2 regions of the Paraburkholderia steynii genome follow, and region 2 is predicted to be linked to the other one. Evidence: riboswitches for the same ligand, from Rfam matches in the RefSeq annotation. Region 2 holds a riboswitch; the other holds the start of a gene.
What was found. A riboswitch is a leader RNA that binds a small molecule or an ion and turns the genes downstream of it on or off. The one in region 2 is predicted to bind ZMP and ZTP.
Positions count from the first base shown of each region.

Region 1: it holds a riboswitch for ZMP and ZTP, as region 2 does, so the genes downstream of both, BLT65_RS30085 (LysE family translocator) here and glyA (serine hydroxymethyltransferase) in region 2, are expected to answer to the same signal.

Region 1 is NZ_FNDI01000020.1:43,028-53,491, reverse strand. Features, by position in the region: gene BLT65_RS30090 (YodC family protein) at 261-533, shown strand; gene BLT65_RS30085 (LysE family translocator) at 1,355-1,987, opposite strand; ZMP/ZTP riboswitch at 2,027-2,124, opposite strand; gene BLT65_RS30080 (DMT family transporter) at 2,171-2,488, opposite strand; gene BLT65_RS30075 (winged helix-turn-helix transcriptional regulator) at 2,571-2,984, shown strand; gene BLT65_RS30070 (epoxide hydrolase family protein) at 3,000-4,154, opposite strand; gene BLT65_RS30065 (superinfection immunity protein) at 4,190-4,495, opposite strand; gene BLT65_RS30060 (M20 family metallopeptidase) at 4,677-6,137, shown strand; gene BLT65_RS30055 (malate/lactate/ureidoglycolate dehydrogenase) at 6,240-7,340, shown strand; gene BLT65_RS30050 (crotonase/enoyl-CoA hydratase family protein) at 7,777-8,655, shown strand; gene pdeR (cyclic di-GMP phosphodiesterase) at 8,847-10,464, opposite strand, start outside.
Region 2 is NZ_FNDI01000010.1:25,513-35,976, reverse strand. Features, by position in the region: gene ybgF (tol-pal system protein YbgF) at 1-747, opposite strand, end outside; gene pal (peptidoglycan-associated lipoprotein Pal) at 763-1,272, opposite strand; gene tolB (Tol-Pal system beta propeller repeat protein TolB) at 1,292-2,584, opposite strand; gene tolA (cell envelope integrity protein TolA) at 2,701-3,723, opposite strand; gene tolR (protein TolR) at 3,720-4,166, opposite strand; gene tolQ (protein TolQ) at 4,177-4,854, opposite strand; gene ybgC (tol-pal system-associated acyl-CoA thioesterase) at 5,020-5,490, opposite strand; gene ydfG (bifunctional NADP-dependent 3-hydroxy acid dehydrogenase/3-hydroxypropionate dehydrogenase YdfG) at 5,613-6,359, opposite strand; ZMP/ZTP riboswitch at 6,571-6,685, shown strand; gene glyA (serine hydroxymethyltransferase) at 6,870-8,117, shown strand; gene nrdR (transcriptional regulator NrdR) at 8,124-8,615, shown strand; gene BLT65_RS18985 (GspH/FimT family pseudopilin) at 8,788-9,348, shown strand; gene BLT65_RS18980 (prepilin-type N-terminal cleavage/methylation domain-containing protein) at 9,345-9,755, shown strand; gene BLT65_RS18975 (PilW family protein) at 9,848-10,464, shown strand, end outside.

The sequences.
Region 1 (10,464 bases), on a different contig from region 2:
CCTAAACTTTGGTGGGAGTCGTGCTGCGCGACAACATGCCGCCTTTCCCGGCAGGCGATTGCCGAACTAAACAATAACGAACGAACGTTCGCGATATCTGGCCGTCTATTTCGTTTTTGCTGCAAACGCTTCCAATAAAAATTACTTGCTGCCGAAATATTCAATTGTTAATCTTCCCCCACTCTTAATAATTCGTTGGACCGCGGTGCGTTTATGGCAGTGAATTTTCAGCCAGCCTAATGCTTATAACGGGGACATCCATGCTGACTGCTACTTTCGACGCATTTGACACGACGCAAACGGTGCAAGTCATAGTCGGGGACGTGGTGACGCTCAAAACGGGCGGGCCGCGGATGACGGTGACTTATGTCGGGGCGATTGCCCGGAAAACGGGTGAATGGCTCGTTTGCCAATGGTTCGATGACCATGGCGAATTGCGGCAGGAAACCTTCGCGCAGGATGAGGTGTGGCGGCAGCCGCGGTCGATTCCGGCCGGGTTGGTGCATAAGTTTGTTCGTGGTGCGGCGGTTTGAATTTGGCGCCTTTGCGGCGCGTGCAGTATCTGATTCGTCTGCGACGGCTGGATGGTTTGCCTGGGTTTGTGCTGGCATCCGCGTTTTGTCTTTTCGCTGGCATCCGCAGTCTTTGCGCTGGCATCCGCGCTTTGCCTTCGCGCTTCAAGCGTTGCCCCTGTGCGGGGCGGCACCTACTTTTCTTTGCCGCCGCAAAGAAAAGTAGGCAAAAGAAAGCGGCTAACACCGCCAGCATTTCTTCCTGCCTGAGGGCCCCCACAGGGTCTTACGCTTCACGCGGCAATCACGTGACCCATGTTCGTTGCCAACGCTCTTGCGGAGCGCCTCACCCGCTTCACTCACCCGCGCTGCACCATGCCGTGCCAGATATTCCACGGCCGCCCAGGTGGCAAACTGTGTGTAGGCCGTAGCGCCTCACACGCCTCACTTCGGACCCGATAGCACACGCGTTCCAGCCTGTAAGAGCACCAAGCTATACGACGCGACAACCTACACACAGTTTGCCACCTGGGCGGCATTTACCGTTCGCTGCCGTTAGCCCGTGTACGGGTGTTTGAAGCGGGTGAGGCGTTCATTCGAAGCGTTGGCAACGCACGCAAACAGAAAGGCTGCCGTGTGAAGCGTAAGACCCTGTGGGGGCCCTCAGGCAAACACAAGTGTTGGCGGTGTTAGCCGCTTTCTTTTGCCTACTTTTCTTTGCGGCGGCAAAGAAAAGTAGGTGCCGCCCCGCACAGGGGCGACGCTTGAAGCGCGAAGGCAAAGCGCGGATGCCAGCGAAAACCCAGGCAAACCAACCAGCCGTCGCAGACAAATCAACAGCACTACCGCCGCGCTTCCGTGACCATCCTGACAGCGAGCCCAGCCAGCACAGTCCCCATCATCCACCGCTGCACGACGAGCCACGTCGGCTTCCTCGCGAGAAACACGGCAATCGACCCCGCCGTCATAGCGACCGTCGAATTGACGGAAATACTCAGCACGATCTGAACCACGCCAAACATCAACGATTGCCCAAGCACACTGCCATGCTGCGGATCAATAAACTGCGGCAGCAGCGAAAGATAAAGCACAGCAATCTTCGGATTCAGCAGATTGGTGATGAAGCCCATCGTGAACAGCTTGCGCGGACTATCGACGGGCAAATCGCGCACCTGGAACGGCGAGCGTCCGCCCGGCTTCACGGCCTGCCACGCGAGATACAGCAGATAAAGCGCGCCACCAAACCGCAGCGTGTCATACGCGAACGGTACCGCAAGCAGCAACGCCGTAATGCCAAATGCCGCGCAGAACATATAGACCACAAAACCAAGCGCCACGCCCCCGAGCGAAATCAGCCCGGCCACGCGGCCCTGGCAAATCGACCGCGAGATCAGATAGATCATATTGGGCCCGGGCGTGAGCGCCATCCCAAGCGCGACAAAAGCAAATGCAACGAGATGCGACGTTTGAGGCATTGCGTGAGCTCCGTTGAAGGAAGACCGATCGAAGGATCAAGGCAAGGCCCAGGCGCGCGGCGTGACGGAATCTGCATTCCGGTTCGCGTTTCCCGGTGGTGATCCACCTCGATTGAGCGCCAGTCGCGCGAACTGGTCGATTGTTCCGCGCGCTGCCGGCGCACGCCAGATACAAAAACGGCACTACCCGTCGATACACTTGAGCGCCGCCGCCGCGCCAACGATCATCACCATGCACGCGATGCGCGGCGCCGAGACGGGATCGCCGAACAGCACGATGCCGAGCAGCGTGATGCCCATCGACCCGATGCCCGTCCACACGACATACGCGGTGCCTGCGGGCAGGTGCTTCATCGCGAGCGTCAGCAGGAAGACGCTCGCAAGCGCGGCCGCCACGCCGCCGACGCTCGGCCAGAAACGCGTCCAGCCATTCGCATACTTGAGGGAAAGGCCCATCAGGATTTCAACGACGCTTGCCGCGAGCAGGATTAACCACGCCATCACTACCTCCATTTGAAGAATGGACGCAGCGTAGAGGTATAGTGATCCGCTGACCATTACGCACCTTCTGGTAACCATGGCAATGCCCGCGCCGGACCATTCCGTCGACGCCGCGAACGAGGCGCAGCACCCAGGCAACGTATTCGACGAGGCCTGTTCGTCGCGGCTCGCGCTCGAACTGATCGCGAGTAAATGGACGCTGCTGATCCTGCCCGCGCTGCAGGACGGACCGATGCGCAACAACGCGCTGCTGCGCAAGATTGGCGGCATTTCGCAGAAGGTGCTGTCGCAGACGCTGCGCGAGCTGGAGCGCAACGGGCTCGTGATCCGCGACGTGTGCGGCACGAAACCCTTGCACGTCGAATATCGGTTGAGCGCGCTCGGGCTGTCGTTGAGCGATGCGCTCGTCACGCTCGACCGCTGGGCCGAGACGCATGGCGGCGCGCTCGACGCCGCGCGCGAGCGCTTCGATACGCTTGCGCAGTCGCGTCGATAACGCCGGGTTAAACGCTCAGCCGCGCAGCGGCCGGAAGAAGCGCCGTATCTCTTCGGCAAGCAGCGCGGGCTGTTCCATCGCGGCAAAGTGCCCGCCGCGGGGCATATCCGCGAACTGCGTGACATTGAAGACGCGTTCGATCCACGAGCGCGGCGGCTGGCTGATTTCCTTCGGAAAACGCGCAAAGCCGAGCGGTGGCGTGACGCGCTGGCCCGGCTCGAAGCGCAATGGCCGCGCGCGTGTTTCCGCGTAGAGCCGCATCGACGAGCCGATCGTCTGCGTATGCCAGTACAACGACAGATCGGTCAGCAACTGGTCCTTCGAAAACACCCGCTCGATGTCGCCGTCGCAATCACTCCACGCGCGGAATTTCTCGACGATCCACGCAGCCAGCCCCGCAGGCGAATCGTTCAACGCGAACGCTGCCGTGTTCGGCTTCGTTGCGTGCATGTGGGCGTAGGCGCCTTCGGCATCGGCAAACACCGCCTTCGACGCGAGAAAATCCCGCTCTTCCTGCGTGATGGACGGATCGTCGGGCGCGACGCCCGGCGCGTACGAACTCGGCAGGAAGTTGAGATGAATGCCGTCGACATGCTGTGCATGGTTGGCCGCCAACGCGATCGACACCGCCGCGCCCAGGTCGCCGCCTTGCGCGCCAAAGCGCGTGTAGCCGAGCCCGCGCATCAGCTCGACCCACAGGCCGGCGATCGCGAACACCGACATGCCCGGCTTCGAAGGCCGCTCCGAAAAGCCATAGCCGGGCATCGACGGGACGACGACATCGAATGCATCGGCGGGGTCCGCGCCGAACGACGCCGGGTCGCACAGTTGCGGCACCAGTTCGGCGAACTCGATGAACGAGCCGGGCCAGCCGTGCGTGATGACGAGCGGGTAGGGCTTCGGACCCGTGCCACGCCGATGCACGAAATGCACGGCAAGATCGCCGACCTGCGCGACGAATTGCGGCTCCTGATTGAGCCGCGCTTCCGTCGCGCGCCAGTCGTACGCGCCCGCCCAGTGATCGATGAGATCGCGCAAATAGTTCATGTCGGTGCCGAGCGACCACGGCGCGCTATCGAACGTGTCGGGCCAGCGTGTTTGCGCGAGGCGCGTCTTGAGCGCGGCAAGCTCGAAGTCGGGAATCGAAATCTGGAACGGGGTGATCTGCATCATGTGGTCCTGGTCGTTGTGCGGCAGGCGGCGCGCTATTTGGTCGAACGGTCGCGCGATTCGCGCCACCGCACGCGCTCGCCGAGTCCCTTCGTGAAGGTTCGCATGCTGAGGGTGCGGCGCGAGCGCACCACTTCGCCTTCCAGATTGACGGGCGGATTCGGCTGCCACGCCCAGTACAGCGCGACCAGCCAGCCGAACACCGTCCAGCCCATGCATGCATTGAACAGGGCGAGGGTCAGAATGTCGTAGCGCTTGCGGCGATCGGCGATGATCGACGGCAGAAAGTACAGTCCCAGCGCGGCGACGGTCGCGACGCCTTGTATCATCATCTCGTTCATCGAACCTCCCCAGGCGCGGAATCTATCCGTTCATTGTCGCGCGATCGGGCATCGTCCGCTTGCCGTTTGAAGGCTGATTGCAAGGCAGGCGCCTGATGGTTCACGGGAGGTTCACACGAATTCGGCAAGCCGCGCCGTAAGGTCTATCATGTGCGTTTTGACTGCACCGGATATGGCCATCATGATCTCCGACGACACTCAACAAGCTCAAAAGCTGAATCACGACACACTGCGCGAATTCGTCGATCGCAAATGGAACGATGAGATCGTGCCGGCGCTCACCGACTACATCGCCGTGCCCGCGAAGAGCCCGGCTTTCGATGCCGATTGGGAAAAGCACGGCTATATCGAGCGCGTGATCACAGAAGCCGCGAAGTGGGCGGAGCAGCAGCCCGTGCGCGGACTGAAGCTCGAAATCGTGCGCCTGCCGGGCCGCACGCCCGTGATCTTCTTCGAATCGCCCGCCACGCGCTCGGGCAGCACGGACACCATCGTGCTGTACGGCCACCTCGACAAGCAGCCGGAATTCGACGGCTGGCGCAACGACCTCGGCCCGTGGACGCCGAAGCTCGAAGACGGCAAGCTCTACGGCCGCGGCGGCGCAGACGACGGCTACGCGATCTACGCCAGCCTCACCGCGCTGGCCGCGCTCGACGCGCAAGGCATCGAGCGGCCGCGCTGCGTCGGCCTGATCGAAACCTGCGAAGAGTCGGGCAGCTACGATCTGCTGCCGTACGTCGACGCGTTGCGCGAGCGGCTCGGCAAGGTCGGGCTCGTCGTGTGCCTGGACTCGGGTGCGGGCAACTACGATCAGCTGTGGCTCACCACGTCGCTGCGCGGCCTCGTTTCCGGCGACCTCGAAGTGCAGGTGCTCGACGAAGGCATTCACTCGGGCGGCTACGGCGGCATCGCGCCGTCGAGCTTCCGCATCATGCGGCAAATGTTCGAGCGTCTCGAAGACGCTGCCGACGGCACGCTGCTGCCGAAGGGCTTCCATTGCCCGGTTCCGCTCGACCGTCTCGACGAAGCCGAAGCGACCGCGAAGATTCTCGGCGACGACGTGTGGAAAAAGCTGCCGTGGGCCTGCGGACAGGACGGCGGTCCCGTGCTGCCGACCACCACCGACCCGAAAGAAGCGCTGCTCAATTCCACCTGGCGTCCGTCGCTGTCGGTGACGGGCGCGTCGGGTCTGCCGTCCCTCGCGGATGCGGGCAACGTGCTGCGTCCGCGCACGGCGTTCAAGCTGTCGCTGCGCCTGCCGCCGCTCGTCGATGCGGAAAATGCCGTGCAACAGATGAAGTCGCTGCTGGAGTTCGATCCGCCGTACAACGCGAAGGTCACGTTCAAGCCGGACGCGGGCGCGGCGACGGGCTGGAACGCGCCGGAACTGGCGCCGTGGCTCGGCACCGCGCTGAACGACGCGTCGCGCCAGCACTTCGGCGCGGATGTCGCGTTCATCGGGCAGGGCGGCACGATCCCGCTGATGAACGTGTTGAAGGCGGGCTTCCCGACCTCGCAGTTCATGGTGTGTGGCGTGCTCGGGCCGAAGTCGAACGCGCACGGTCCGAACGAGTTCCTGCATGTGCCGTACGGCAAGAAGTTGACGGCGGCTGTCGCTGAGGTGATTGCTGCCGCGCCTTGATGTCTGTCCAGAACGTTCGACGCTGAAGCATTTTCCCCCGTGAGAGAAGCCGGCCGGCTTCTCTCACTGCCCATCCGTTTTCCTTGACGAACCGATCATCGAATGAACGACACGCGCGCTCCCCGTATTCCCGTCGATCAACTGCACGCCTACGTGCGCGCGATATGGGAGCAGGCGGGCAGTTCGCCGCGTGAAGCCCAGCTCGTCGCCGATCATCTCGTTGCAGCCAATCTCACGGGACACGATTCGCATGGCGTCGGCATGATTCCGCGCTATGTCGATTCGCTGCGCGATCTCGAGCTGAAGCTGAACGCGCACGCGAGCGTCGTGAAAGATGTCGGCGCAGTGCTGACCGTCGACGGCGGCAAGGGCTTCGGCCAGGTCGTCGCGCATGAAGCGATGGAGCAGGGCATCGAGCGTGCGAAAAAGCTCGGCGTGTGCGCCGTCGCGCTGCGCAACGCGCACCACATCGGGCGGATCGGGCATTGGGCCGAGCAGTGCGCGAAGGCGGGGCTCGCGTCGTTCCACTTCGTCAACGTGGCGGGTGATCCGCTCGTCGCGCCGTTTGGCGGCGCGGACCGCCGCATCGGCACCAATCCGTTTTGCGCGGCTTTTCCGCGCGAGGGCAAGGCGCCGCTCGTGCTCGACTTCGCGACCAGCGCCGTCGCTTACGGCAAGACGCGCGTCGCGTACAACCAGGGCAAGCAGGTGCCGCCCGGCGCGCTGATCGACCACGAAGGCAAGCCGACCGTCGAGCCGAAAGTGATGATGGAAGAACCGTTCGGCGCGCTGATGCCCGTCGGCGGACAGGCGAGCGGCCACAAGGGCTTCGGCCTCGCGGCAATGTGCGAGATTTTCGGCGGCGCGTTGTCGGGCGGCTACACGACGCACGAGGACACGCTGCAAAAGACCAACGCGATCATCAACTGCATGCTGTCGGTGATCGCCGATCCCGCCGCCTTCGATGCGCCCAACGCCGAGGCCGAGGCGGATGCGTTCGTCGAATGGGTGAAGGCGTCGCCGCTCTCCGGCGGCGCGGAGCGCATCTATGCGCCGGGCGAGCCGGAGCGCGCGACGCGCGCCGAGCGCGAGGCCAACGGCATTCCCGTCGATCCGCAGACATGGCGGCAGATCCGCGAGGCGGCGCTCGCGGCGGGACTGTCGCAGGAAGATGCCGATAGCTGGTCCGCGCGCTTGCAGTAACGCGCGGCGTCACAGCGGATGTCGTTGCACGCGCATCGATCGACCGACGCGGGTCAAACACCGACCGAAAGCGCGGCCTCGCCGCTTTGCCGCTTTTTGCCTCTCCTCGCCACGAATTCGCAAAACAATGCAATCAGAATAACTTCGGATTGCATTAAAACGTTTGCCTCCACAATTCACCCAAAATTAAAACAGATATTCTAATTACCGCTTTGCGCCCTTATTAAAGCGGTGGCGAGAACGTTTGTTTGAAGTTTTATTCTGGACGGCAATCGTTTGCGACAGCCGCGCCTGGCAAGAAGCCCGTCCAGCGGGCGTCGCCATACTTATGAAGAACTGCATTCTTCTGTTGGTTAGGCCGCCCCACCAGATTCTGGTCTGTTTTAGGCTCGCAATGCTTCACCCGAGTTTTTAACTTCAAAAAGGACCATTCAAAATGAATCTGCAAAACCATCACGCCTGCCGTCCGTTCCTCGAAGCTGGCAAGCTGTCGCAAATCTCCGCGTATTACGAAGAAGAGCGCAACGTCATGTGGATGATGTTGCGCGCGCAACCGCGGCCATGCTTCAACCTCGAACTGGTGCATGACATTCTTGAACTCGCGCGGGCCGCGCGCGATTCCAATGTGCGCATCGATTTTTGGGTGACAGGCTCCGTAATTCCGACCATGTTCAACGTCGGCGGCGATCTCAGCTTTTTTGCCGACGCGATTCGCGCAGGCCGCCGCCAGGAGTTGATGGCGTATGCGCGCGCCTGTGTCGATTGCGTGCATGCGGCGGCGCGCGGCTTCGACACCGGTGCGATTTCGATTGCGATGATCGAGGGCAGCGCGCTCGGCGGTGGCTTTGAAGCGGCGCTCGCGCACCATTTCGTGCTCGCGCAGAACGACGCGCGGATGGGCTTCCCGGAGATCGCCTTCAACCTGTTCCCGGGCATGGGTGGCTATTCGCTCGTCGCGCGCAAGGCGGGCATGCGTCTCGCGGAAGAACTGATCGGCGGCGGCGAATCGCACACGGCTGAGTGGCACGAAAGCCGCGGCCTCGTCGACCATCTGTTCGAGCCGGGCGAGGCGTATATCGCGACGCGCACCTTCATCGATACGTTGCGCCCCAAGCTCAACGGCATCCGCGCGATGGTGCGGGCACGTCAGCGCGTGCTACAGCTGTCGCGTGCCGAACTGATGGAAATTACCGAAGATTGGGTGGAGTCCGCGTTCACGATCGAGGAGAAGGACCTCGCGTTCATGGAGCGGCTCGTGATGCTGCAAAACCGCCGCGCAAGCAATCTGCGCCCGGCTGCGATGAACGTTGCGTAAGCAGGAAGGACAGTAGTCTGATTGGCAGAACGCCCCCGCGCCTAGCGTTACGCGCTCCGTCTGCACCCGTCAGGTATTGACGCAACTATCAACGTAGCAAAGGCATCAAGCAGCATGCAACACGCAGTAGCCAGCCGCGTGAGCGGCCGACAGGCGGGAGATTCCAAAGGTCGAGCGAACTTTTCGGGGGTTCAGGCGATCAAGCGGATCTTCTGCCTGTCATGCAGCCAGCGCTCGAATTCGGCTGCGGGCATCGGCCTGCCGTACAGAAAGCCCTGCACGTATTCGACGCCTAGTCCCTTCATGAACAGCTCTTCCGATTCCGTCTCGATTCCCTCCGCCACCACCTTCAGTTGCAGCGCCTGCGCGACGGCTACCATCGAGCGCACCAGCGCCTGAGATTTCCTGTCCGCGTTGATCGAGCTTACGAAGCTGCGGTCCAGTTTGATCACGTCGAGCGGAATGCGCCCAAGCTGCGACAGCGACGAATAGCCCGTGCCGAAATCATCCAGATGGACCTGCGCGCCAAGATCGCGGAATTGCGTAATCAGGTCGATCGCGGCCGCTTCGTCTTCGATCAGGCAACTCTCCGTCAGCTCGATGTCGAGCAGGCAAGGATCGAGTTGCGCGCGCTGCAAGGCCTCCGTGAAATGCGACACCACGGCCGTATCCACCAGTTGCCGCGCCGACACGTTAATCGCCACGCGCAGCGACAGCCCGCGCGCCTTCCACTGCGAGGCCTGTTCGGCCGCCGTTTGCATGACCCAGCGGCCAAGCGGCCCGATCAACCCCGACTCTTCCGCGTAGCGAATGAACGCGGCGGGCATGATCTGCCCGCGCTCCGGCGAATTCCAGCGCACCAGCGCCTCGACGCCGTACACGGTGCCCGTGGCCAGCGACAGCTTCGGCTGATAGTGCAGCGTCAACTGGCCTTCTTCGAGGCCGCGCCGCAAGTTCGTATCGAGCCACATGTACTCGGCGACCTTGCGGTTCATCTCCGGCGAGAACACGCGATAGGTGCGCTTGCCGTCGTCTTTGGCGACGTACATGGCGGTATCGGCGGCGCGGATCAGCGCTTCGAGGCTGTCGCCATGTTCGGGGAACATCGCGATGCCGATCGAGCAGCCCGTGTAGACCTCGACGAGCCCAAGGCTGAACGGCACGCGCAGCCGCTCCAGAATGCGCTGCGCCATCGCTTCCATGGACCCGACCGACGCGACAGGCGACAACACGATGAACTCGTCGCCGCCCAGCCGCGCGAGCGTGTCGTCGTCGGCGAGGCACTCGCGCACGGCCGAAGAAACATCCTGGATCAGCCGGTCGCCGAACACGTGGCCGTAGTGGTCGTTGACCTTCTTGAAGTTGTCGAGATCGAGAAACAGGATGCCGACGGATTCGCCCGCCGCCGCGCTGGCAATGGCCGCGCGCGTCTTGTCGTGAATCGCGTTGCGGTTGGGCAGGCCCGTCAGCGAATCGGTGTTCGCCAGTTCCGACAGACGCTCCTGCGCGCGGCGTTCCTCCGTGATGTCGGTGCCCGAGCAGATCAGAAACTGTTCGTCGACGCCGCTGCCGCTCATCACGAACTTGTTGCGAAACAGGAAAAGCCGCTCGCCATGCACGGTGCGCACGCGCCGCTCGACTTCATACGCGACGCCCTGATTGAAAAACCCCGAAATGTTCTGGCTTGACGCCGCGCCCGCTTCCGAAGACATGAACAGCGCCCACACGCTGCGCCCGACCACGTCTTCTTCCTTCATGCCCGTGAGTTCTTCGGCGAGCCGGTTAAAGCGCTGGATGCGGCCGTTCTTG
Region 2 (10,464 bases):
CTTGATCTGCGAGAGCTTGCTTTGCGCCGATTGCGCGACATCCGAGCCGCCGTACTGCGCGACGATCTGTTCGAGCGTCTTTTTCGCGGCGGCCTTCTGACCTTGTTCGAGCTGGTTGTTCGCGATAGCCAGCAGTGCTTCCGGCGCCCGCGGATGCTGCGGATACTTCTGCACGACGCCTTGCCACACAGCCGTCGAGCCCTTGTAGTCGCGCAGCGCGTAGAGCGCGTTGCCGAGCCAGTATTGCGCCGTAGGCTGATACGGGCTCTGCGGGTACTTCGCGATAAAGCTGCGGAACGACGTTGCCGCGTTCTTGAAGTCACCGCTGCGGAACTGCTGCGAAGCCGCGTTGAACGCGTCCGTTTCACCCGGCTGCACGGCGCCCTCGACGCCATCGACCGTCTGCTGCTGCGGCTCGAACTTCTTCAGACGACCGTCGAGGTCGGTGTAGTAGTCCTTCTGCTGCTTCTGCAACGTGGCGACCTGATTGGCGAGGTCCTCGTTCTGCCCGCGCAGCGTCGCGACCTGCTGGTTCAGCTGGTCGAGGCGATTGGACTGATCGAGGATCGTGCGTTGAGCCGCCGACAGCTGGCTCGACAGACTATCGGTCTTGGTGCGCAGATCGAGAATCGCCTGGCGAGCCTGATCGTCGTCGAACATGCCTGCGTGCGCGGGCAGGGCCATCATGGCCGTTCCCGCGACGCAGGCGGCTGCGGCCATGCGCAGCCAGGAGAAACGGGGCGTCATACGGCTTGTCACCTATTACTGTTGATAGACGAGGTCCGCGCGGCGGTTTTGCGCCCACGACGCTTCGTCATGACCCGTTGCCTGCGGCTTTTCCTTACCGAGGCTTACGGCTTCCATTTCCGAATCCGGAACGCCCAGCAGCGACAGCGAGCGGCGGACAGCTTCAGCACGCTTCTGGCCGAGTGCCAGGTTGTATTCGCTCGTGCCGCGCTCGTCGGTGTTGCCCTGGATCAGGACGTGACGTTGCGGATGGCTCTTCAGATACTGCGCGTGTTGCTGCAGCAGCGGCTGGTAGTCGTCCTTGACCGAGTAGCTGTCGAAGTCGAAATAGATGCTGCGCTTGGCCAGCGGGCTGTTCGGATCGTTCAACGGATCGACGTTCACCGTGGCGACATCGTTCGGGTTAGGCTGAGCGCCCGTCGCGCCACCCTTGTTGGCGTTTTCGTCGAGCTTGACGCCCGAATGACATGCAGCCAACGCGCCGACCATACCCACGGCAAACGCGATACGAAGTTTGGACATCATGCTTCACTCTCCTTGTGTGTTATTGCATAAACGGGCCCCAGGAAGGCTCGCGTACGATGCCTCCCTGAACGGACAGGACCTGCCGCGTCCGACCATCGGTCGATACTGCGGCCAACACGCCACGGCCGTTCACCTGAGTGGCGTAAAGAATGTACTGACCATTCGCCGCGAAGCTCGGCGATTCGTCGTGTGTTGTATCAGTGAGCGCCGTCGCGACGCCCGACTGCAGATCCTGGATATACAGTTTGAAGCCCCCGCCCGTGCGCGAGATGTATGCGAGCTGCTTGCCGTCCGGGCTCACGCGCGGACTCGTATTGTAGTTGCCCGTGAAGGTCACGCGCTGCGCGCCGCCTGCGGACTCGCCGCCGGCCGGCATTTTGTAGATCTGCGGCTGGCCGCCACGGTCGCTCGTGAAATAGATGGACTGGCCGTCAGGAGAGTACGACGGCTCGGTGTCGATCGCGCTGCCTTGCGTGAGGCGGCGCAGGCCGCTGCCGTCGGCATTGACGGCGAAAATCTGTGTGTTGCCGGTGCGCGACAGCGCGACGGCGAGCGTGCGGCCATCAGGCGACCAGGCGGGCGCGCTGTTGTTGCCCTTCTGGTCCGACACGACGACGCGGCGGCCCGTAGGCAGATCGTGGATGTAGACGATCGGTTTTTTCTTTTCGAACGACACATACGCGACCTTCGTGCCATCCGGCGACCACGCCGGCGAGATGATCGGCTCGGGGCTGGAGAGGGCGATGTGCGCGTCCTGGCCGTCCGAATCGGAAATCTGCAGCTGATAGCGGTTGCCCGTCTTGATCACGTACGACAGACGCGTTGCGAACACGCCGCGGCCGCCCATCAGCTTTGCATAGATGTAGTCGGCAACCTTGTGCGCGCTCATGCGCAGGCCGCTTTCCGGGCTGACCAGTTCGAGGCCGCCGAGGCTTTGCTGGTTGACGGTGTCGTACAGCTTGAAGCGCACCTGGTACTGGCCGTTTGGCAGCTTGGTGACGCTGCCCGCGACGAACGCATTCGCGCCCTTGGCCTTCCAGGCGCCGAGATCGACGGAATCGCCTTCCGAAACGGGCGCGCTGCCGGCGTCGATATTGGTGAATTTACCGCTGCGCTGAAGGTCCTGGCGGACGATCGTGCTGATCTGCTGGGGAGAATTGGCCTCGTTGGCAAAATTTGCCGTGGCGATCGGGAACTGGGTGGACCCGACGCCCGTCACGAGGACGTTGAGTTGTGCATGGGCGGCACCGCCGGCGGCGATCAGACACGATGCGACGAGCGCTCGCAGGCCTAGCTTGGTCATCAAACTCATTCTGTATAGGTTCCCCAAAAACGAATTGCTAACACTTCACGACTACAAACAGACCGACCTACGCAGATTTCGTTCCCGGTCCGCCCGCGACAGCGTGCGAATCGGAAACGCCTGCGTCAGGCGGCTGGACGCAGCGTGATCGTAAAACTGCCTGGCGTCTTGCCGTCGATGTCCTGAGGCATCGGATCCGACCGCTGGACGGCTCGCAGCGCGGCGTCGTCCCACGCCTGGTTCCCGCTGCTGCGGGTGACGGTCGCGCTCAGCAGCGTGCCCGTCGGCGAGCAGCGCACGGAGACGACCGTTTGCAGGCCCGACGTATCGCCCGACCAGATGATGTTCGGACGAACGCGGCGCTGGACCTTCTCTGCATAGCCCGGCGATGTCGCCGTGCCGCCCGCGCCGCTGCCCGTGCCGCTCTTCGCGAGACCGTTGCCCGTCGAGCCTTCGCCGCCTGCCACGCCCTGCAGCGCGGCAAGACGCTGACGGCGCTCGGCGTCGAGCTTCTTAGCGGCTTCGGCGGCCTGCGCGGCAGCCTTGGCCTTGGCGGCTTTCGCCGCGTCAGCCTTGGCCTGCGCGTCGGCTTGCGCCTGCTTCGCTTCCTGTTCCTTTTGCTGCTCCTTCTGCTCTTCCTGCTGCTTCTTCAACTGCTCCTGCTTCTGCTGGGCGAGTTGCTGCTGCTTGAGCTTGTCGGCCTGTTGCTGCTGTTGCTGTTTGAGCTTCGCTGCGGCGGCCGCTGCGGCCTGGTCGGCGGCGAGCTGCTGCTGGCGCTTCGCCTCGGCTTCCTGCTGAGCCTGCAGCTTCTGCTGACGCTGCTGCTCGGCGAGCTCGGCCTGACGCTGCGCTTCCTGCTGCTTGCGTTTCTTTTCCTGCAGCGCGATATCGGCCTGTTCGTCGTTGACCTGCGGCGCGGGCCTGACGGGCACGGGCGGCGGCACAACGGGGCGCGGCGCCGGTACGTCTGGCACTTCCGTCCACAGTTCGGCTTCGGCGCCCGCGGGCGTGCTGTTCTGCCAGTGAATGCCGTGATACAGGAAGAACCCCAGCAGCACGTGCATCACCGCGGCGAGCGCGAACGCGCGCCACGTGCCGCGCTCGCGCGGCGGTCGAAGCGGGTAGGCGTTTTTCTGTCGGCGGGTCATTGCGATTTGACGAGCAATCCAACGCGCTTGACGCCACGAGCCTTCAGGTCGGACATCACGTTCATCACGACTTCATACTTGACGGTTTTGTCGGCGGCAATCACGACGGGCTGGTCGGGATGCGACGCCTCACGGTCGGTGACGAAGCTGCGCAGATCGGCCTGCGTCATCGTCTCCTGTTGCGTCGCGCCCGCGTCGTCCTTGTACTTGACGTTCATGTTGCCGTCGGCCTTGATGTTGACGACGACGGGCGGCGTCTGCTGCTGCGGGGCGGCGCCACCGACAGTCGGCAGGTTCACGATCGACGGCGCCACGAGCGGGGCCGTCACCATGAAGATCACGAGCAGCACGAGCATCACGTCGATGTACGGGACGACGTTGATGTCGGCCATCGCGCGGCGCGAGCGGCTGCCGCGCATGCTGGAACGGGCTGAACCGGCCATCGTGGACTCCTTAATGGGCCTGACGTTGCAGGATGTTCGAGAACTCTTCGATGAAGGTTTCGAAGCGGATCGCGAGGCGGTCGATATCGTGCGCGTAGCGGTTGTAAGCGACCACGGCGGGGATCGCGGCGAACAGGCCGATGGCCGTTGCCGTCAGCGCTTCGGCGATGCCCGGCGCGACGTTCGCGAGGGTGGCCTGCTGGACGTTCGCGAGGCCGCGGAACGCGTTCATGATGCCCCACACCGTGCCGAACAGACCGATATACGGGCTGACCGAGCCGACCGATGCGAGGAACGCGAGATTGGCTTCGAGCACGTCCATTTCGCGCTGGAATGCGGCGCGCATGGCACGGCGCGCGCCGTCGAGAATCGCGCCCGGATCGTTGAGACGCTTTTCCTTGCCCTTCAGGAACTCACGCATGCCCGACTCGAAAATACGTTCGAGCGCGCCGATCGTGTGACGGTTGTTCGCGGCGCTCTGATACAGCGCCTGCAGGTCGCCGCCCGACCAGAAATCGCGTTCGAAGCGTTCAGTCTGCGCCCGTGCGCGGCGAATCGCAAACCACTTGCGGAAGATGAAAGTCCACGACATCAGCGACAGCAGCAACAGCAGCGCCATCACTGCCTGCGCCAGCAGGCTCGCATTGAGAACGAGGGAAATGATCGACAGATCTTGTGTAGTGTTCATAGAGGTTCGTTGTAACGTCCCGGGTGGGGCGTCCGGCTGCAAGGTGAGTCGAAGCGTTCGGTTGGCATTCAGTTGGCAAACCGGAAGCTTCGGCGGGTTCTTCGCCGAACCATGCTTGGTCTTGTTGTGACCGTTACGAGTTCACTGTCCAGCTAACAACGACGCTCAAATACTCGTCGTTGACACGCTGGGGCCCGGTTCGCGCCGCAACGCGGCGTGAACCGGCGGAGGAATGGCGGCCGGCTTCATCGATTGCGAGTCGACACAGCCGACGCGGATCGTGCCCGTCGCCAGCAGCGTATCGTCGCGCCAGGCTTCCTGAGCGAAATCCACCGATGCGCGGCCGAGCCGCTCGATCCGGCTGACGATGCGCAGCATGTCGTCGAGCCGGGCAGGCGCGCGATAGTCGAGCGCAGTGCTGCGCACGACAAAGAGCGCGCCCGATTCTTCGGCCAGCTTGCGTTGATCGACGCCGCACGCGCGCAGCCATTCGGTGCGCGCGCGCTCGAAAAATTTCAGGTAGTTCGCGTAAAACACGATGCCGCCGGCATCGGTGTCTTCGTAATACACGCGAATCGGCCAGATAAAGCCGATTTCCGCGCCGGACTGACTGTCAGACATATTCATGGCGCGCATTTTACCGGAACGCAAAAGCGCGCCGCATTTTTGGGCACTTTCGTGTCCGGTTGTGCTCGGCCTGCACGACGGGCGTCGCGTCGCTGCTACACGATCCGGCCGACGCGGCGCGCCCGTGAAACCTAGCCGCGGTGGATGTTCAGGCCCGCAAACGACTGCGCGACAGGCATCAGTTCGATCGTATTGATGTTGACGTGCGCGGGGCGCGTCGCGATCCAGTAGATCGAATCGGCGATGTCTTCGGCCGTGAGCGGCTGGACGTTCTGATAGACGCCCGCAGCCTTCTCGTCGTCGCCGCGGAAACGCACGTTCGAAAACTCGGTGCCGCCGCACAGGCCCGGCTCGATGTCCGTCACGCGAACGGGCGTGCCGTGCAGGTCGGCGCGCAGGTTCAGGCTGAACTGGCGCACGAACGCCTTGGTCGCGCCGTACACGTTGCCGCCAGGATACGGGTACATGGCTGCCACCGACCCCAGATTGAACACATGCCCGCGACTGCGCTCGATCATGCCCGGCAGGAAGGCGCGCGTGACCTGCACGAGACCCATGCAGTTGGTGTCGATCATCGTCGTCCAGTCGTCGAGCACGGCGCGCTGGGCGGGCTCAAGGCCGAGCGCGAGGCCGGCGTTGTTGACGAGCACGTCGACGGCGGCAAAGTCGGCGGGCAGCGCGTTGGGGACGGCTTCGACGGCTGCGCGGTCGCGCACATCCAGTTCGAAGGGCAGAAGGTTTTCGCCGAGCTCGTCGGCGAGCGCCTGCAGGCGATCCTTGCGGCGCGCGGTCGCGACCACGCGATGGCCGCCCTTGACGAAAGCCCTGGCGATAGCGGCGCCGAACCCTGCGGACGCGCCTGTGACGAACACGATCATTGCTGTTCCCTGGTCGGTGGAGAAAGGCCACAAGCCTACTTCCAATGCGGCAATGCGGCAAGAATGACCCCGCCGCGCGAAGGCACGTTCAGGCGGGCCGCCGGGCGGCCACTGCCACGGCAGGCCGGGGCTTCTGGCCGCCGTGGCGGCGCGCCGGCCGGCGCGGTTGCCTCGGTTGCCTATTCGACCCGGTTCCAATAAACTAACGCGCTCACCCCTGCGTGACTGGCGATAGAACCCCATGCTGTCAAGCCTGACGGGTTCAAGGTGGAGCGTCCCACCGTGAAGCGCAGGGTGCCGTTTTGCCGTTCGCCTGGGCAGCCATGTTTCGCGCGCGCCGTCGTTTGCGCTGCCGGTGGTTGTCCTGACTCGCGTGTGCGGCACCTCCTTCATACGCCGCGTCAAGGCTCCCACCATCAGCGGTGGCCAGCAGTGCTGCGTACCCAATACGCTCCCGGCACACGACCTGCGCACGATCCGGTCAACCTGAACACACTTAACGGAACCAGCATGTTTGACAAAGCCCAAAGCACCATCGCCAATGTCGATCCGGAAATCTGGAAGGCAATCCAGGACGAAGACCGCCGTCAGGAAGAGCACATCGAACTGATCGCGTCGGAAAACTACACGAGCCCGGCGGTGATGGCCGCACAGGGCTCGCAGCTCACCAACAAGTACGCCGAAGGCTACCCGGGCAAGCGCTACTACGGCGGCTGCGAATACGTCGACGTCGTCGAACAACTGGCGATCGACCGCGTGAAGCAGCTGTTCGGCGCCGAAGCCGCGAATGTCCAGCCGAACTCGGGCTCGCAGGCGAACCAGGGCGTGTTCTTCGCGATGCTCAAGCCGGGCGACACGATCATGGGCATGAGCCTCGCACACGGCGGCCATTTGACGCACGGCTCGCCCGTCAACATGTCGGGCAAGTGGTTCAACGTCGTCAGCTACGGCCTGAACGAAGCCGAAGACATCGACTACGACGCAGCCGAGAAGCTGGCTCAGGAACACAAGCCGAAGATCATCGTCGCGGGCGCATCGGCGTTCGCGCTGCGTATCGACTTCGAGCGTCTGTCGAAGATCGCGAAATCGGTTGGCGCGTACCTGATGGTCGACATGGCTCACTATGCTGGCCTGATCGCAGCGGGCGTGTACCCGAATCCGGTGCCGTTCGCCGACTTCGTCACGACGACCACGCACAAGAGCCTGCGCGGCCCGCGCGGCGGCGTGATCCTGATGAAGGCGGAGTTCGAGAAGCAGATCAACTCGGCCATTTTCCCGGGCATCCAGGGCGGTCCGCTGATGCACGTGATCGCGGGCAAGGCTGTTGCGTTCAAGGAAGCACTGGCGCCGGAATTCAAGGAATACCAGCAGCACGTGGTCGACAACGCGCGCGTGCTGGCTGAAACGCTCGTCAAGCGGGGCCTGCGCATCGTGTCGGGCCGTACGGAAAGCCACGTGATGCTGGTCGACCTGCGCGCGAAGAAGATCACGGGTAAGGCAGCGGAAGCGGCACTGGGCGCGGCGCACATCACCGTGAACAAGAACGCGATTCCGAACGACCCGGAAAAGCCGTTCGTGACGAGCGGCATCCGCCTCGGTTCGCCCGCCATGACGACGCGTGGCTTCGGCACGAAGGAAGCCGAGCAGGTCGGCAACCTGATCGCCGACGTGCTGGACAACCCGGAAGACACGGCCACGATCGAGCGCGTGCGCGCGCAGGTCGCCGAGTTGACCCAACGCTTCCCGGTCTACCGCTAAGCCGCCATGCGCTGCCCCTTCTGCCGGCATGACGATACACAGGTCGTCGACTCGCGTGTGTCCGAGGACGGCGCAGCGATCCGGCGCCGCCGGCGCTGCCCGGCCTGCGACAAGCGTTTCACGACGTACGAGCGGGTCGAGCTGGCGTTGCCCTCGGTCGTCAAGAAGGATGGCAGCCGCACGGAGTTCGATCGCCGCAAGATCGTGGCGAGCATGCAACTGGCGCTGCGCAAGCGTCCAGTTGCTGCCGACGCCATCGACGCCGCCGCGTCGCGCATCGAGTATCAGTTGCTCGGCAGCGGCGAGCGCGAAGTACGCAGCGAGCGTCTGGGCGAGCTCGTGATGAACGAACTGCGCGCATTGGACACCATCGCGTACGTGCGCTTTGCTTCCGTGTACCGGCGTTTCGAAGACGTCTCCGAGTTCGAGGACGTCATTGAAGAGTTTCGCCGGATGAACGCTCCGGCCGCGCCCGCGAAGCCTTCCCGCAAGCGCTGATTTTTCGCGCATCCGCATTCTCTCTCCCTGAAGTTCTGCCGCGAATTCACTTGATGCACGGACATTCTCGTGCAGGGATTCGTGCGTCCGCCACCTGGCCATCCGGCTAATTGTGGGAGCGGTTGCGCATCGTTAGAGTCGTCGCATTCTTGGCGGAAATCGAGGAATGCTGATGAAACGAAACGCTCATACGCGGCGCGTGTGCCGCGGGTTCACGCTGTTTGAAACGCTCGTCGTGATCGCGTTGCTCGCGATCGTCGCGACGTTGACGGTGCCGTCGTTCGTTGCGTGGCGCGTACGCGATCAGGTCGACGCGCGCGCCCGCGCGCTGTTGTCCACACTCAGTTACGCGCGCGGCGAGGCATTGCGGCGCGGCGCGCGCGTGACCGTGTGCCGCATCGATGCCGCGCGGCGTTGTCTTGCGGCGGGACAGCCGTGCAAAACGGGTGTCGTCGACTGGTCTTGTGGATGGGCCGTCATGATCGAGCGTGGCGGCGGCTTCTATCCGTTGCGCGCGCAGCCCGATCTTGCGCCCGTCAGCATCGTTGGCGCGCTCACCAATCTCACTTTCACGCCACCCGCGGGCCAGGCCAACGGCAGCTTTCGCAGCTTCGATATCGGCCCGCGTGTCGAATCGAAGGCGACGCAGGGTAAGGACTGGCGACGCTGCATCCGCATCGCGGCGGGTGGGCGGGCGCGCATCGTCGACGGCGCGTGCGGAGCGGCGGCATGACGCGCGCTCGTCTTGTCTCGCAGCGCGGTCAGAGCTTGCTTGAAGTGCTCGTCGCGGTGGCTGTCACGGCCGTCACCGTGCTTGGTCTAGTCGCCGTGCAATTGTCGATTGCGCGAGACGCGCGTGCCATTTCTTATCGCGCGCAGGCTGCGCTCGTCGCCGATGCGATCGCCGAGGCGGCGCGCGCGCCGAATCCCAACGACGCGGCGATCTCGCAATGGAGAGCGCGTGCAGCGAATCTGCTGCCGAAGGGTGATGCGGGCACTAGTGGCGGTGGCGCCGATCTTTCCTTTGCCCGCGCGACATGGGCCTGGCGGGACAACATGCCGCGCAACGCGTCGAATCCGGGCGACATGATCGACATGCCTGCATCGTGCGGCGATGCGGACGCGCCGCAAGACGTTTAATGCGTCGCGATGGCGTTTTCCCGGTGAAGTCGCCTGCTCCCTTCACGCGTGCATGTAGCCGACGCGTGGACTTCGGCCACACGCTCCTCGAGATGACGATAGCGATGGCGCTTGGCCTGATCGTGACCGCAGGCGCGGTGTCGCTTTACCGCTCGCAGCGAATCGCCTTCACGCAGGCCGCAGACGCAGCGCAGATCCACGATGCGGGCATGACCGCGTTGACGTTAATTGGCGAACAGTTACAGATGGCAGGCTTCGTTCCCGCCGACATGCCCGGCACGTATACAGCGCGCCCTCGCCTGTTCGGCTGCTCGGGCGGAAGGCCGATCGGCGCCGATGACAGCCTGACCTGTGAATCGCTCGCGACGCATTCGGATGGTGTCGCGGTGCGCTACGTGGCCGATAGCGTTTCGACGTGGCCATCCACGGCAGGACTCGCGACCGACTGTCTCGGGCAGGGCGTCACGAAGACGGACGCCGATGCGCCGGGCGTATCCGTCGTGAACCGCTTCTATGCGAAGGCCAGCGGCTCGACGGGCGAGCCCGAGCTGTACTGCGAAGGAACGGGGAAGGCCAATTCGTCGCAGCCGCTTGTCGAAGGTGTCGAGCGCGTGCGTTTGCGGTATTGGCTTGTGGCTGCATCCTCTGCGATGGACGCGGCGCAGTTGTTGCCCGCGCAATGGGCCAATGTCGTCGCCGTCGACGTATG